4 regions of the Winslowiella toletana genome follow, and region 1 is predicted to be linked to each of the others. Evidence: predicted binding sites of a transcription regulator. Region 1 holds the regulator's gene; each other region holds the start of a gene.

Region 1 (3,191 bases):
CAGCCGGTCAAAGCTGGTATTTAACCGTACCGTTGGCCTGCGCGACACCTGGGCGAAAATCGGCGGATAAATCTCGCCGTGACAGTAAAAAACGCAGCCTGAAAGCTGCGTTTTTTTTATTTGCAATGGACGACAATTCTTTTATGGCTGAAATAATTTCAGGACGAAAAGCACCGTCGGTGATGTGGGGAACCATGATCATCAGCGGCACAATTATTGGCGCAGGCATGTTTTCTCTGCCGATCGTGATGTCTGGCGCTTGGTTTTCCTGGTCCACGTTGATTTTGCTGTTCTCGTGGTTTTGCATGCTGTTATCCGGGCTGCTGTATCTGGAGTCGAGCCAGCATTATCCGGAAGGCGCGAATTTTTCAACGGTAACCCGCGATCTGCTGGGCAGTAAGTGGAATGTGATTAACGGCATTACCATCGCGTTTGTGCTGGGGATTTTGACCTACGCCTATATCTCTGCCAGCGGTTCAATCCTGCATCATACTTTTGCCAGCGCGCTGCCGTGGTTATCACAGCGGATGGCAGGATTTCTGTTTACTCTGCTGTTAGCGGTATTTATCTGGCTGGGCACCGCAGTGGTCAGCAGAATGACCTTTATCTTTCTGTTCGCCAAACTGGCCGCTTTTCTGCTGACATTTGGCGGTTTGCTGTGGCATGTGCAGGTCGATAATCTGCTCAATACCCAGCAGAGTGGGGCAAGCTATTTTCCCTATATCTTTATGGTGCTGCCATTCTGTCTGGCATCGTTTGGTTATCATGGCAATATTTCCGGGCTGGTCAGCTATTACCGCCAGGATGCCGCTAAGGTGAGAAAGTGCCTGATTTACGGCACGCTGATCGCGCTGGCAATCTACTTTGTCTGGTTAATCAGTGCGATGGGCAATATTCAGCGCGCGAAATTTATCGATATAGCCCAGGCGGGTGGCAACATTGATGCGCTGGTGGCGACCTTTGGCGATCTGATTAGCAGCCCGTGGTTAAGTGTGCTGCTGCTACTGTTTTCCAATTTTGCCGTTGCCAGCTCATTTTTGGGCGTCAGTCTCGGACTGTTTGACTACCTTGCCGATCTGTTTGGCATGGCAAATAATGCCGTGGGGCGTCTGAAAACTACGCTGATGACGTTTGCGGTTCCGTTAACAGCCAGCCTGATCTATCCAAATGGATTCCTGCATGCGATTGGCTATGCCGGGCTGGCGGCGACGCTGTGGGCGGTAATCACTCCGGCACTGCTGGCATTTAAAGCCAGGCAGCGTTTTGGGCCTGCCGCCTATCGGGTGGCCGGCGGGCATCTGACGATTATGCTGGTGCTGCTGTTTGGCGGTATCAATATTGTGGTCAGTTTACTGTCTTACGCCAATTTGTTGCCGGTCTACGCACGCTAAATTTGGGCATAAAAAAACCGGTGACGGGTCACCGGTTTTGTTTAAAACTCTGCGAAGCAGAATTTATTTGTCGTGCAGCGTTTCGTCTTCGCGGCAGTCACCCGTTGAGCAGTGACCATAGAGGTACAGGCTGTGGTTAGTCAGCTTAATGCCGTGACGCGTTGCGATTTCACGCTGACGCGTTTCAATTGATTCATCACTGAACTCAATCACTTTGCCACAATCAAGGCAGATCAGATGATCGTGATGATGCTGCTGCGTAAGTTCGAAAACGGACTTGCCGCCTTCAAAGTTATGACGGGTAACGATACCCGCGTCATCAAACTGGTTAAGAACGCGATATACCGTCGCCAGACCAATTTCTTCGCCCAAATCAATCAGGCGCTTGTACAAGTCTTCCGCACTGACGTGATGGCCCTCTGGTTCCTGAAGCACTTCCAGAATTTTCAGTCGGGGAAGCGTGACTTTCAGGCCGGCCTTCTTTAATGCGGTGTTGTTGTCAGTCATGCGGATATTGTCCTGTTACTTTGCTAGTCACAATGTGGCTGAAAAGCCCTGAACATCGGTCGACGCTAAATCTAATTGCGTCTCATTATAGAACTCATGCTTCGAAATGAAAACCGCAGGGAGGGCGTTAAACTTACCGATGGATGTAAGGAGTTACGTCCGTGAGAAGTTCATGCCTCATAGCCTATCCCATTATGGCTACTTTGCTAAACCCTGTACTCTCAAAAAAGAGTCAATAGCGGGCTGACCGATGGGGGGGTATTGTACAGATTTACAGTCAAAAGTTACAAATATGTATCTATCATTTCTATAGGAAAAACCACTGGCTCATTGTGAGCCAGCGCCCACAATAAGCCAGACAGCTTAAGCTTCGATGATTTCTTTTAAATGAAGTTCATCAAAAATTTGTTTAACCCACTTTTCAACACGCTCGTTGGTGAGTTCTGGCTGGCGATCTTCGTCAATCGCCAGTCCGAGGAAGTGTTTATCATCGGCCAGGCCTTTTGATGCCTCAAAATGATAACCTTCGGTCGGCCAGTGGCCGACGATAACCGCGCCATTTGGCTCGATAATATCGCGAATGGTGCCCATCGCATCACAGAAGTATTCAGCATAATCTTCCTGATCGCCGCAGCCAAACAGCGCGACCAGCTTGCCATTGAAGTCGATCTCTTCCAGCGTTGGGAAGAAGTCATCCCAGTCGCACTGCGCTTCACCGTAGTACCAGGTTGGGATGCCGAGCAGTAAGATATCATAAGCTTCAAGATCCTCTTTAGCGCTCTTGGCAATGTCATGAACATCTGCAACATCTTTGCCCAGTTGCTTTTGGATCATCTTTGCAATGTTTTCCGTATTGCCAGTGTCGCTGCCAAAGAAAATGCCTGTGATTGCCATGAGTCTAATAACCTCTTGAAACTTAATGATATAGTGAATACTAAAGATAGTCAGTTACTGGCAATGATAGCAGACAGTCTCGGGGCGCGGAACTTCAAATGCCGCCGGATTTGTCGCATTGTGCGTTCAAAGCCGCAGCTGACCTCGCCTGAGTCAGAGCGCAGTGGCGTTAAGCTGCAACAAAATCATCTCTTCAATCAGCTCGCTGCGGCTCATATTGCGCTCTTCAGCCAGCTGATTGAGTGCATCAACCGCGTCGCTGTTCATTTTCAGCTCGACGCGGCGCAGCCCACGAACTTTGTCGCGTTTTAGCTGATTGCGTTTATTGATGCGCAGCTGTTCATCACGCGTAAGCGGATTGGTTTTTGGTCGGCCCGGGCGGCGTTCATCTGCAAACAG
Region 2 (3,191 bases), 1.6 Mb from region 1:
GGCAGCGGGCCTGGGTGGCGATGGTGCTGGCGCAGCAGACACCGCTGCTGTTACTGGATGAACCCACCACCTGGCTGGATATTGCTCATCAAATCGAGCTGCTGGATCTGTTTCGTGAGCTGAATCAGCAATCAGGCCAGACGCTGATTGCGGTACTGCACGATCTGAATCAGGCCTGCCGTTATGCTGACCACTTAATTGTGATGCACAGCGGCGAGATCGTCGCGCAGGGCAAACCGGCAGAGATCGTCAGCGCTGAACTGGTGGAGCGAGTGTTCGGCATGGCCTGCATCATCATCGACGATCCGGTCTCACATACGCCGCTGATTATTCCCTGCGGACGTTTTCACTGCCCTTCGCCCGTCTGACCGGGAGGTGGGGAAAGATGGCTACTTCGCCCGATCTTCGCTCAGCAACAGCTGGAGTCCATCCAGCAGGCCGCCGCGCCAGCAGAGTGAGTCATGACCGCCGATAAATTCGCGCTGTATAATACGATGTCCGGTGGCGCTTAATGCTTGCAGCATCTGCTGATTTACAAAGCCGATTGTCTCTTCGCGGTCGCCATACTCGAGGAAAATGGTCAGTGGGGCTTCTGCCACATAATTCTCTGCGACCTGTCCAATCAGCCAGCCAGGCTGGTAACTGCCGCGTTGCGCCGGTTGGGTGATAAATTTCACTTCCGGCCACCAGAACGATCCTGACTGGCTGAGCACCCGACCAAAGCGTTGCGGCCAGTGCAGACCCGCATACATCGCTGCCAGCCCGCCGTAGCTTTGACCGGCTACGACCGTGCGTTGTGGGTCATCGCTGAAATCCTCCCGCCGCCTGACCTCCGGCAGCAACTCCTGCTGGATTGCCTGCCAGAACTGTTGGTTACAGGGCAATTCCTGCTCACGGTGGTCCATATCAATCACATCGATAAATACCCAGCAGGCCGCGGGCAGCAGGCCTGCGGCAGTCTGCTGTTCCAGCACCGAAAACAGCGGGATATTTTGTGCCCAGTTTTGCCCGTCGAGCAAAATTACCAGCGGTCGCGTAGCAGGCTGTGAGGTATCACCGCTGGTATACAACCAGATGCGGCGCTGATTATCGAGCAGCGTGCTTAGCCAGTTAAATTGCTGCAGGCGATCGGAATCGATCGGTGCTTCACGATTGTGATCCCACGCCAGCCAGCCGCTTTGTCGCGGAGCGTCGGGCATATGTGCGGCAGAGAGCGGCTGGCGACGGCTGTTAAAATGATTGCGCAGCGGATTAAGCGGGTCGGCAATCGCCAGTGGAAACAAGGATATCCACCATTCGCGCTGCTGTTGGCTGGCGATACTATCGTCGCGGCTGAAAACAGGCGGCAGTTGGCTGGTAACGATCGGTATCAGGCTGTAACTGCCGCGCCAGCGCGCATCAACCGTGGCTGATCCGTGCCAGATGTCGGTTCCGGCCAGCCGTTGTAAGCTTTGCGGCTCGCGACTGTGATGGTCGGTTATGCCATTGATATCAATATAGACCCGTACGATGGCGGAGTGCTGTTCTGTTCCGGCTGGATCGCGCCAGAAATAGTTCATTTTTACTTGATTGTTACCTGCCGGTTCAATTAGCGGTGTGCCCAGTTGCGATAATTTTTGCCACCACTGCGGCTGGCCGGCATCCGCCGCAGTTAAAAAGCCCGCGGCTGTGCCCTCGGGCTGCTGCCCGGCCAGTGATTTTTTCGGATTAATACTCACCTTTTCCTCCGTTATCGTGCGTCAAAAAACCTGACAAGTCGTTGATAACCTCTATCTTAAGAACTACTAATGCAAATGTCATTGAGAATTATTTTCATTTGCAATAGCATCGGCGCCGACCTCAACTGAGCGGATATTTTCCCTCTATGGCAAGGGGTTATCAATAAAACTGGGTATTTTCATCAGGCAGTGCTGACAGGGATCACCTTCATGTCCGACATCAATAAAAAACAGCCAGTCAAAGAACCGGCAATCAGAGTATTGCTGACGTCAACCTTGCTGGTTATGCCTCTGACGCAAGCGATGGCAGCCAGCGAAAACACCCTGACCGTTACGGCGGAGAGCGGGGAGAGTGTGACTGCACCGCTAACCGGTATCGTGGCGAAAGAGAGTGCTTCCGGCACCAAAGTGCCGACGGCACTGAGAAAAACGCCGCAGTCAATTTCAGTGATTACGCGACAGCAGATGGACGATCAGGCAGCACCGTCGGTAGCGGATGCACTGAGCTATACCAGCGGCGTGCTGACTAACTACCGTGGCAACTCTAATCGTAATGATGAAGTGATCAGCCGTGGCTTTCGCTATGCGCCGAAGTTTCTTGATGGACTGAGCTACGGATTATCCGGTCAGCAGGGCGCTGCCGGGCAGATCGACCCCTGGTTACTGGAGCGGGTAGAGATGGTGCACGGCCCGGCTTCGGTGCTGTATGGCCAGGTTAATCCCGGTGGGCTGATCAGCATGACCAGCAAGCGCCCGACAGCAGAAAGTATTCACAAAGTACAGTTCAGCAGTGGTAATCAGCATTTGGCTGAAGCGGCGTTTGATTTCGGTGGTGCGCTGAATGATGACTACACGCTGTTTTATCGGTTGAATGGTATCGCCAGTACTCGTCATGAGTTCGTTAAAGATAACAAACAGCAGCGGATGGCGATTGCTCCGGCGATGACCTGGTTACCGAATGAGGATACCAGCTTCACGCTGCTGACCAGTTATATCAATGAGCCAAAGGCCGGTTATCGCAATTTCCTGCCGTATGTCGGTACGGTGGTGCCGGGCAATGGCAGCTATATTCCTTATGACTTTAATGTCAGCGATCCGGGCTTCAATCAGGCAAAGCGTGAACAAACCTCAATAGGTTATATTTTCGAGCATAACATCAATGAGGCGCTGTCATTCCAGCAGAATTTCCGTTTTAGCAGCATGAGCGAATCTTACAGATATCTGGTGTTCACCAGCGGAATCAGCGGCGCACCGACGACCATAGGTCGTCGTCCACAGCATGATAAAATTGAGTCAAAAGAACTGGGTATCGATAACCAGTTAAAAGCGCTGTTTGATAGCGGCGCGGTGAAGCATACGCTACTGGCCGGTCTGGACTATAAGTGGAGTGATATCGACAGTAAGTTGTGGCGCGACAGCAGCGATAAATATAATCTTGACTGGGCCAGGCCCACACGTATCAGCATTGATGAA
Region 3 (3,191 bases), 810 kb from region 1:
ATGCAGTGGCTCAGGGCGCGCTATCGGGCGCGTCGCCGCCTGTAGCATACTCCAGAGTTGAGGCAGGTTGCTCAGATTCAGTGGCAGATGGATCAGCAGCACACAGTAGCCGCAGGCGCTGTCATCCATCATCGACATGTGGTGCACCGGTGCTGGCCGCACCCGCTCAGATGACGACATATGATGCGGCATATCTGCCATCGCCATCTCGCCATGATGCGACATCATCATCATCGGCATCTCTGCGCCATGGGCATGTGCCAGTGATTTTGAGATCACCGGCGCAATAAACAGCAGCAGAATCGCGATCAGTCCCAACCAGGCGGGCAGGCGGCTGCGCGAAGCATGAATCTGAATCAGAGACACGTTAAATCCATAACTTTTCAACGCGGGGGATTGTAGCTGAAACCACCAGGGATGTTGATAACGTTCGATGCAGAAATTTCCCGCATCCAATGCAGAACATTGTGCTTTGTGCCGTGCGGGCAGCGGCAACAGGCCGCTGTCAACAATTGCAGGCTAGTCAGCGGGCTGACACACATCAACCCATTCTGCGGCGGTCAGCTCGGCCATCTGCTGCGGCGAGATGCGCACCGCGCTGTAAATCGCTCCGGCGGCGGGCAGCACTTCAGCAAAGGTTTGCAGTGATACATCACAATAAACCGGCAGCGGATTCTCAAGGCCAAACGGGCAAATAATTTGTCAGCAAGCCGCTGAGATCAGGCGCACTTTAACGTGCAGTCACCGCAGCGTTGCACATCAGGAATACGATAGCGCTGGCAGCAGCTGCGGCGCTGCATGGCGCCGTCGCGTGGGATCATGGTGCGATACAGTGGATTATCTGCACCGTTCAGCAGCTCACGCGAGAAGAACAGCGCATGCTCGAGAGTGACCAGCGTATCTTCATCGAGGAAAGGTTTCAGTTCACCGAGAAACCAGTGCATCAGGTAACCGGTGTTATTCCAGATAAGTTTGGCATTGATGTCGCCATGTTGCTCAATCCCCTGCACCACCGGCAGCAGATGGCGCTGGATCATGCGGTCGATGCGCTGGCGGGCGCTGAGATAGCGGGCGTCGTCATCTTCACGCACGTCGAGCCAGTAACAGGCCGGGCGGCCAGTCTCATGGAACTCAATATGGAAATGCTCTGCCGAACAGTCGAGCGCGCGCGGCTCCAGCAACAGCGCCATCATCATCGGTGGCACAATCAGGCCGAAATACCATTGCGCCCACAGTGACTGTAGCGGTTTGGCTTCGCGTGGCGTATCCGGATGATCGCGATAGAGGTAGTCGCTGTACCGCTGAGTGAGCGGTAAAAACGTATCAGCTTGCGACCAGTTTGCCAGCGGCATACAGCCAGCCGGAGCTTCTTCACCCAGCTTAACGCTGTCGAGGAAATGAGCACGATGTTCAGTAAACAGCGCATGCAGCGCACTGCTCAGCGATCTGTCACTTTGCAGAAAGATCAGTGGACTCGAACCATACTCATAAGCCTGACGCGTAATGATTGCCATGGGCATCCTGTGTGCAGCGTTACCGTGATACGAAAACAAATGATAATCGTTCTTGATTCTATCCAGGATGTAAAACGCAGGCAAGCTGATCAACGGCACTCTTTCGTCGATAGCATTTCTCGCCACCCGATCTCTGCGAACCCCTGAAGCGCTGAATCAGTTTTTTCTGATGCTCAGATAATTAGCGTCGCGGGTAGCAATTCAGCGTGTAAAGCGATCTCAAAACGATAAATAACCGATTAACAGGCATTAGAATTTTGATTTTTATTTGGCAGAAAGTCTGGTGGGAAATAAGCAGCCCCGTGACAGGGCTGCGATCAGTGAATATCGGCGGGCACCTTGGAAGTGGCTGCCGCCAACGTATCCCAGCAAAGAATAGTATTGCGCCCCTGATTTTTAGCCACGTACAGTGCGCGATCGGCATTCGCCAGCGCCTGCTCAAAGTCATCGTCAAACAGGGGAGCGATACCCGCGCTGATAGTAACGTGCGTGGCGACCCGTTCATTAAACCGGTGCGGAATATCTAAATCCAGTACGTACTGACGAATACGCTCAGCCAGTTTCAGGGCAATTGAGGCATTAACATTGGTCAGCAGCACCAGAAACTCTTCACCACCGTAGCGTGTGACAATATCGCGCGAGCGCACCGCATCGCGGATCGCGACAGAGACGCGTGCCAATGCCTGATCGCCCATAGCATGGCCGTAATTGTCGTTATAAGCTTTGAAATGATCAATATCCAGCAGCAGCACGAAATGACTGCCGGAGTGGTTCTCCAGCACGTTCTGGAGACGATTGTTTAAGCCGCGACGATTATATAAACCGGTCAACGGATCGAGCATGCTGAGATCGCTATAGGTCTGTTTTTCTTCGTAAAGCTGAGACATCAGCCGGCGGGTAAAGCTGTCGCTGCGCCGCCGCATAAAGTGGTGCAGGGTAAATCCAGTCAGCGGTAGCGCAATGGTGAACAGAATCATCAGCAAGTTATTACCGTTGTCGAGTATCAGTACGGTCACCACGGCGGGCGCGGTATGCAGGCAAAATGCCAGCAGATGATCGCTCAGGGCAATCGAGCTGATAAAGAAAATACTGATTAAACTGATCATCAGGTAACTGCCATCAAAATAAAATACCAGCTCATACCTCAGGGCGATATGCCAGGCCCAAAGTATTCCTGTTATCAGCGCGACAATATTTAATAGCGGGAATTTGGCTTGTGGCTTTAAGAACATCCAGCCTAAAAGCACCGTGCTCAGTAACGGGATCAGTGCCGTTGGCAACAGTATCTGCGACGCCGATTGATAATGGTTATTGAGTAAAAAGAACAGTGATGTGGCTGTGTTTAAAAAAAGAAATAACATCACAGTTAGCCGATATTTGCTGTGAAGCAATTCGTCATAAGTTTGTAATTTCATATATATACTCGCTGCAGCCCTGAAATATCAAAGCACTACGCCTGAATTCGAATTTATTATTCGAACAGGAATAGTTTTTAGCTGTTATTATTTTGATTTTATAGATATTGATCGTGCGCAATTTATCACTTTAGCAATGGCCTGTCATCCTCAGGGTCAAAGTTTCAACAATTCTTGCTGCATAATGAAAAAAATTATCATATGCTATTGGTAATCATTATCATCTATGCGCAGCGAAGAGTGTAGCCAGCTATCTGCAACC
Region 4 (3,191 bases), 1.4 Mb from region 1:
TACGGAAATAGGTTATCCCGGCGCTAAAATCGTTTTCGCTATACTCCAGTCCAATCTCTTTGTTGATGCTGACTTCCGGATCCAGATCGCTGTTGCCCATTAAGTAGCAGCCATTAGCGGCGATATCATTCGGGCAGCCATTACCACGGGTTGCCAGCAGATAACCGTCGCTGGACTGGTAAAGATTCGGCGCTTTAAATACCCGCGCGATACCGGCTTTAATTTTAACGTGGTCGGTTAGCGCCTGCGAAATATTCAGGCTCGGACTCCAGTTGCTGCCAAATTTGCTGTGATAGTCAAAACGCAGGCCGGGAATCAGGTTGGTGCCCGGCGTGGCTTCTATGTTGTCCTCAAAATAGAGTGCGCTCAGTTCAGCACTGTTTTTCGCGCTGCGGCCCGCAGGATCGCCAGAGATGCCCCCAATGGTAATACCGGTGGCATCAGTAACCTGCATCGACGCTGGGTCGTTTAATTGTTCACGGTTCCATTCGGCGCCGAGCGTTACGGTTTGCTCTAACCACAGATCGAGCGGCAGGGTGATTTCACCGCTGGTACGGACATTTTCCAGTCGGCTGGTCTGGAATTCATCACCGTTAATCATCCCTTCAACGCGCCCGGTAGAACCTTCCTGCAGGCGGGTATTATTCGTTTTTTCGTAGTAAACGCCAACGCGCGACTGGCCCCAGTCCCAGATGCCGTTATGCGTGATGCCGTAAGTCTGGCGGTAGAGACGATTGGTCTCCTGACCGTATAGCGATTCAACCAGATTATTTGGGCTGGCGTTGCTGTTGCTGTACTGAGTATCGCCAGCATAGATATTGCCCTGGCGACTGTAGCTCATATCGAAATCGACAATTTGCGTTGGGGTGATTTTCCACGACAGCAGGGCATTAATATCTTTATTGCGCACGCCCTCTTTACCCGCGGCATAAGAGCCGTTATGCGCATTATTGATATCCCAGGCGTCGGCGTCAGTTTTGTTGATATTGCCATACAGGCGCATCGTCAGTGCGTCACCGGCCAGTGGGCCGTTCAGGCTGAAGTTCGCACGTTTGGTCGCGCCTTCTTTGTCATCTTCCGGCTGGTTGGTAAACAGAGAAAGTGTGCCGTGCCAGTCATTGGTCGGGCGTTTGGTGATGATATTAATCACCCCGCCAGCGGCTCCGGAACCATAGCGGGCCGCAGCGGGGCCGCGCAGAACTTCAATGCGTTCAACCATTTCCGCCGGTACCCAGTTGGTATCACCGCGGGTATCGCGCTCGCCGCGCCAGCTGTAGCGCACCGAGTTACGCGAGGTAGTTGGCACGCCATCGATCAGAATCAGGGTGTTTTCGGGCCCCATACCGCGAATGTCAATCTGGCGGTTATTGCCACGGCTGCCGCTGGCGCTGTTGCCGGTCAGATTAACACCCGGCATTTTGCGAATAATATCAGAGAGATCGTTTACCGGAGGATCTTTAGCAATATCCTTCGCCGTAATGATCGAGACGCCCGGTTGTTGTTTGAGTTGAACTTCTGCCGGCGCCTGAACCACCATCTCCGCTTCATCACTGGTTACATCTGCTGCGGCATAACTGTTTCCGCTCAGTAAACCCGCCAGAAGTATTGCTCCAGGCCTCATTTTGCAAGAGGTTGTGTGAACCATGGAAATTATCCCTGATATTGTAAAGATATATTATTGAACGATTATGATAACGATAATTATTTCCATTTGTAGTCATGAAAGTGAAACTTCACAAAATCTCCATGATTGATGGATAAATCATCATAAAAAGTAGGGTTGTACAAATTTTCTGACTGGATTCAGGGAATTAGCTGATTGAAGGTCGTAAGGAGAAAATTGTGCAGAATTGGCGTGTTACATCAATTTCGCGGCTAAAAAAACACTGACGTCTAAGGGAAATGTTTATTATCTGCGTCAATCGCGTATGATTGTCACACTTCGTAATACGAATCGTTTGCATTTTAATTCGCTGTTACATGCCTTCACTTTTCAGGAGAGAAAATGAAATTACATTTTGCGTTAGCTTCGTCGCTGGTTGCTGCGAGTTTGATTCTCACAGGTTGTGACAATGCATCCGCTGAAGCAAAGGAATCAGCCACCGTCAGTATTAAGCATGAGCAGGGAACCACTCAGGTGCCGGTCAATCCGAAAAAGGTGATTGTACTGAATCCTTCGACGCTGGATATCGTCGATGCGCTGAATATTCCGGTGGCTGGCGTACCGCAAAACAGTACTCATCTTCCCCCGTTCCTGGCGAAATACAGCGGCAAGGAGTATCTCAACGCCGGTACGCTGTTTGAGCCGGATTATGAAGCCCTGAGCAACGCGAAACCTGATTTGATTATTGCCGGTGGCCGCGCGCGCGATGCTTATAATAAGCTCAGCGCCATTGCACCGACCATTGCCCTTGATATCGACAGCCAGCATTTTGTCGACAGCCTGACAGAACGCACTGAACAACTGGGGTTAATTTTTGATAAGCAGCAGGAAGCGAAAACGTTACTCGATAACTTCAATCAGAAAATTACCGAGGTTAAAGCAAAATCCGCCAATGCCGGTAGCGCGATGGTGGTGATGATCAGCGGCGGCAAAATGTCTGCTTACACCCCAGGCTCACGTTTCGGTTTTGTGTTTGATGTGCTGGGCTTTAAACCCGCCGCGAATTTCACCCAGACCGGTCGCCACGGCAACGTGGTCTCTTCTGAGTTTATTCTGCAAACCAATCCACAGTGGCTGTTCGTGCTGGACCGCGATAATGCCATTGGCCGTAATGAAGGACAGTCCGCACAACAGGTGCTGGATAACCCGCTGATTGCGAAAACCGATGCCTGGAAGAATAAGCATATCGTTTATCTCGACTCCGCTTCACTGTATATCGCCGGTGGGGTGCAAAGTTACAGCCAGCTGATGGATAAAATCAGCAGCACGCTGGATCAGGCAACGCAGGGACAGTAATTTCCGCTGATGAAAACCTTTCAGTATGTAACAGGCCTGGCGGTGGTGCTGGGCCTGATGATATGGAGTCTGTGCGTCGGCGCCAGCCATATGACGCTCAGCGGCTTCTGGTCAGATCCTGATATGCGTGACATCTTTTTAATCAGCCGCGTGCCGCGTACCGTGGCGCTGCTGCTGGCCGGCAGCGCGATGAGCGTAGCCGGTTTGATTATGCAGATGCTGACGCAGAACC

Evidence for each region. The regulator Fur, encoded in region 1, represses iron uptake genes when iron is present. The targets are predictions, from matches to a motif close to ATAATAATGAGAACNACTATCAA.
Region 2: a site for Fur is predicted at 1,794-1,816, ahead of fes (enterochelin esterase). Genes of this name have one in related genera too.
Region 3: a site for Fur is predicted at 1,554-1,576, ahead of fhuF (siderophore-iron reductase FhuF). Genes of this name have one in related genera too.
Region 4: a site for Fur is predicted at 1,683-1,705, ahead of RIN69_RS13530 (TonB-dependent siderophore receptor). Genes of this name have one in related genera too.

The regions. Positions count from the first base shown of each region.
Region 1 covers NZ_CP134152.1:1,479,964-1,483,154, forward strand. The annotation lists gene glnS (glutamine--tRNA ligase) at 1-70, shown strand, start outside; gene mtr (tryptophan permease) at 144-1,391, shown strand; gene fur (ferric iron uptake transcriptional regulator) at 1,455-1,898, opposite strand; gene fldA (flavodoxin FldA) at 2,262-2,792, opposite strand; gene ybfE (LexA regulated protein) at 2,946-3,191, opposite strand, start outside.
Region 2 covers NZ_CP134152.1:3,032,597-3,035,787, reverse strand. The annotation lists gene RIN69_RS14355 (ABC transporter ATP-binding protein) at 1-368, shown strand, start outside; gene fes (enterochelin esterase) at 390-1,718, opposite strand; gene RIN69_RS14345 (TonB-dependent siderophore receptor) at 1,929-3,191, shown strand, end outside.
Region 3 covers NZ_CP134152.1:666,568-669,758, forward strand. The annotation lists gene RIN69_RS03100 (DUF2946 domain-containing protein) at 1-366, opposite strand, end outside; partial or broken gene RIN69_RS03105 (YbaK/EbsC family protein) at 520-696, opposite strand; gene fhuF (siderophore-iron reductase FhuF) at 720-1,514, opposite strand; gene RIN69_RS03115 (GGDEF domain-containing protein) at 1,832-2,929, opposite strand.
Region 4 covers NZ_CP134152.1:2,898,871-2,902,061, reverse strand. The annotation lists gene RIN69_RS13530 (TonB-dependent siderophore receptor) at 1-1,645, opposite strand, end outside; gene RIN69_RS13525 (siderophore ABC transporter substrate-binding protein) at 2,006-2,959, shown strand; gene RIN69_RS13520 (ABC transporter permease) at 2,969-3,191, shown strand, end outside.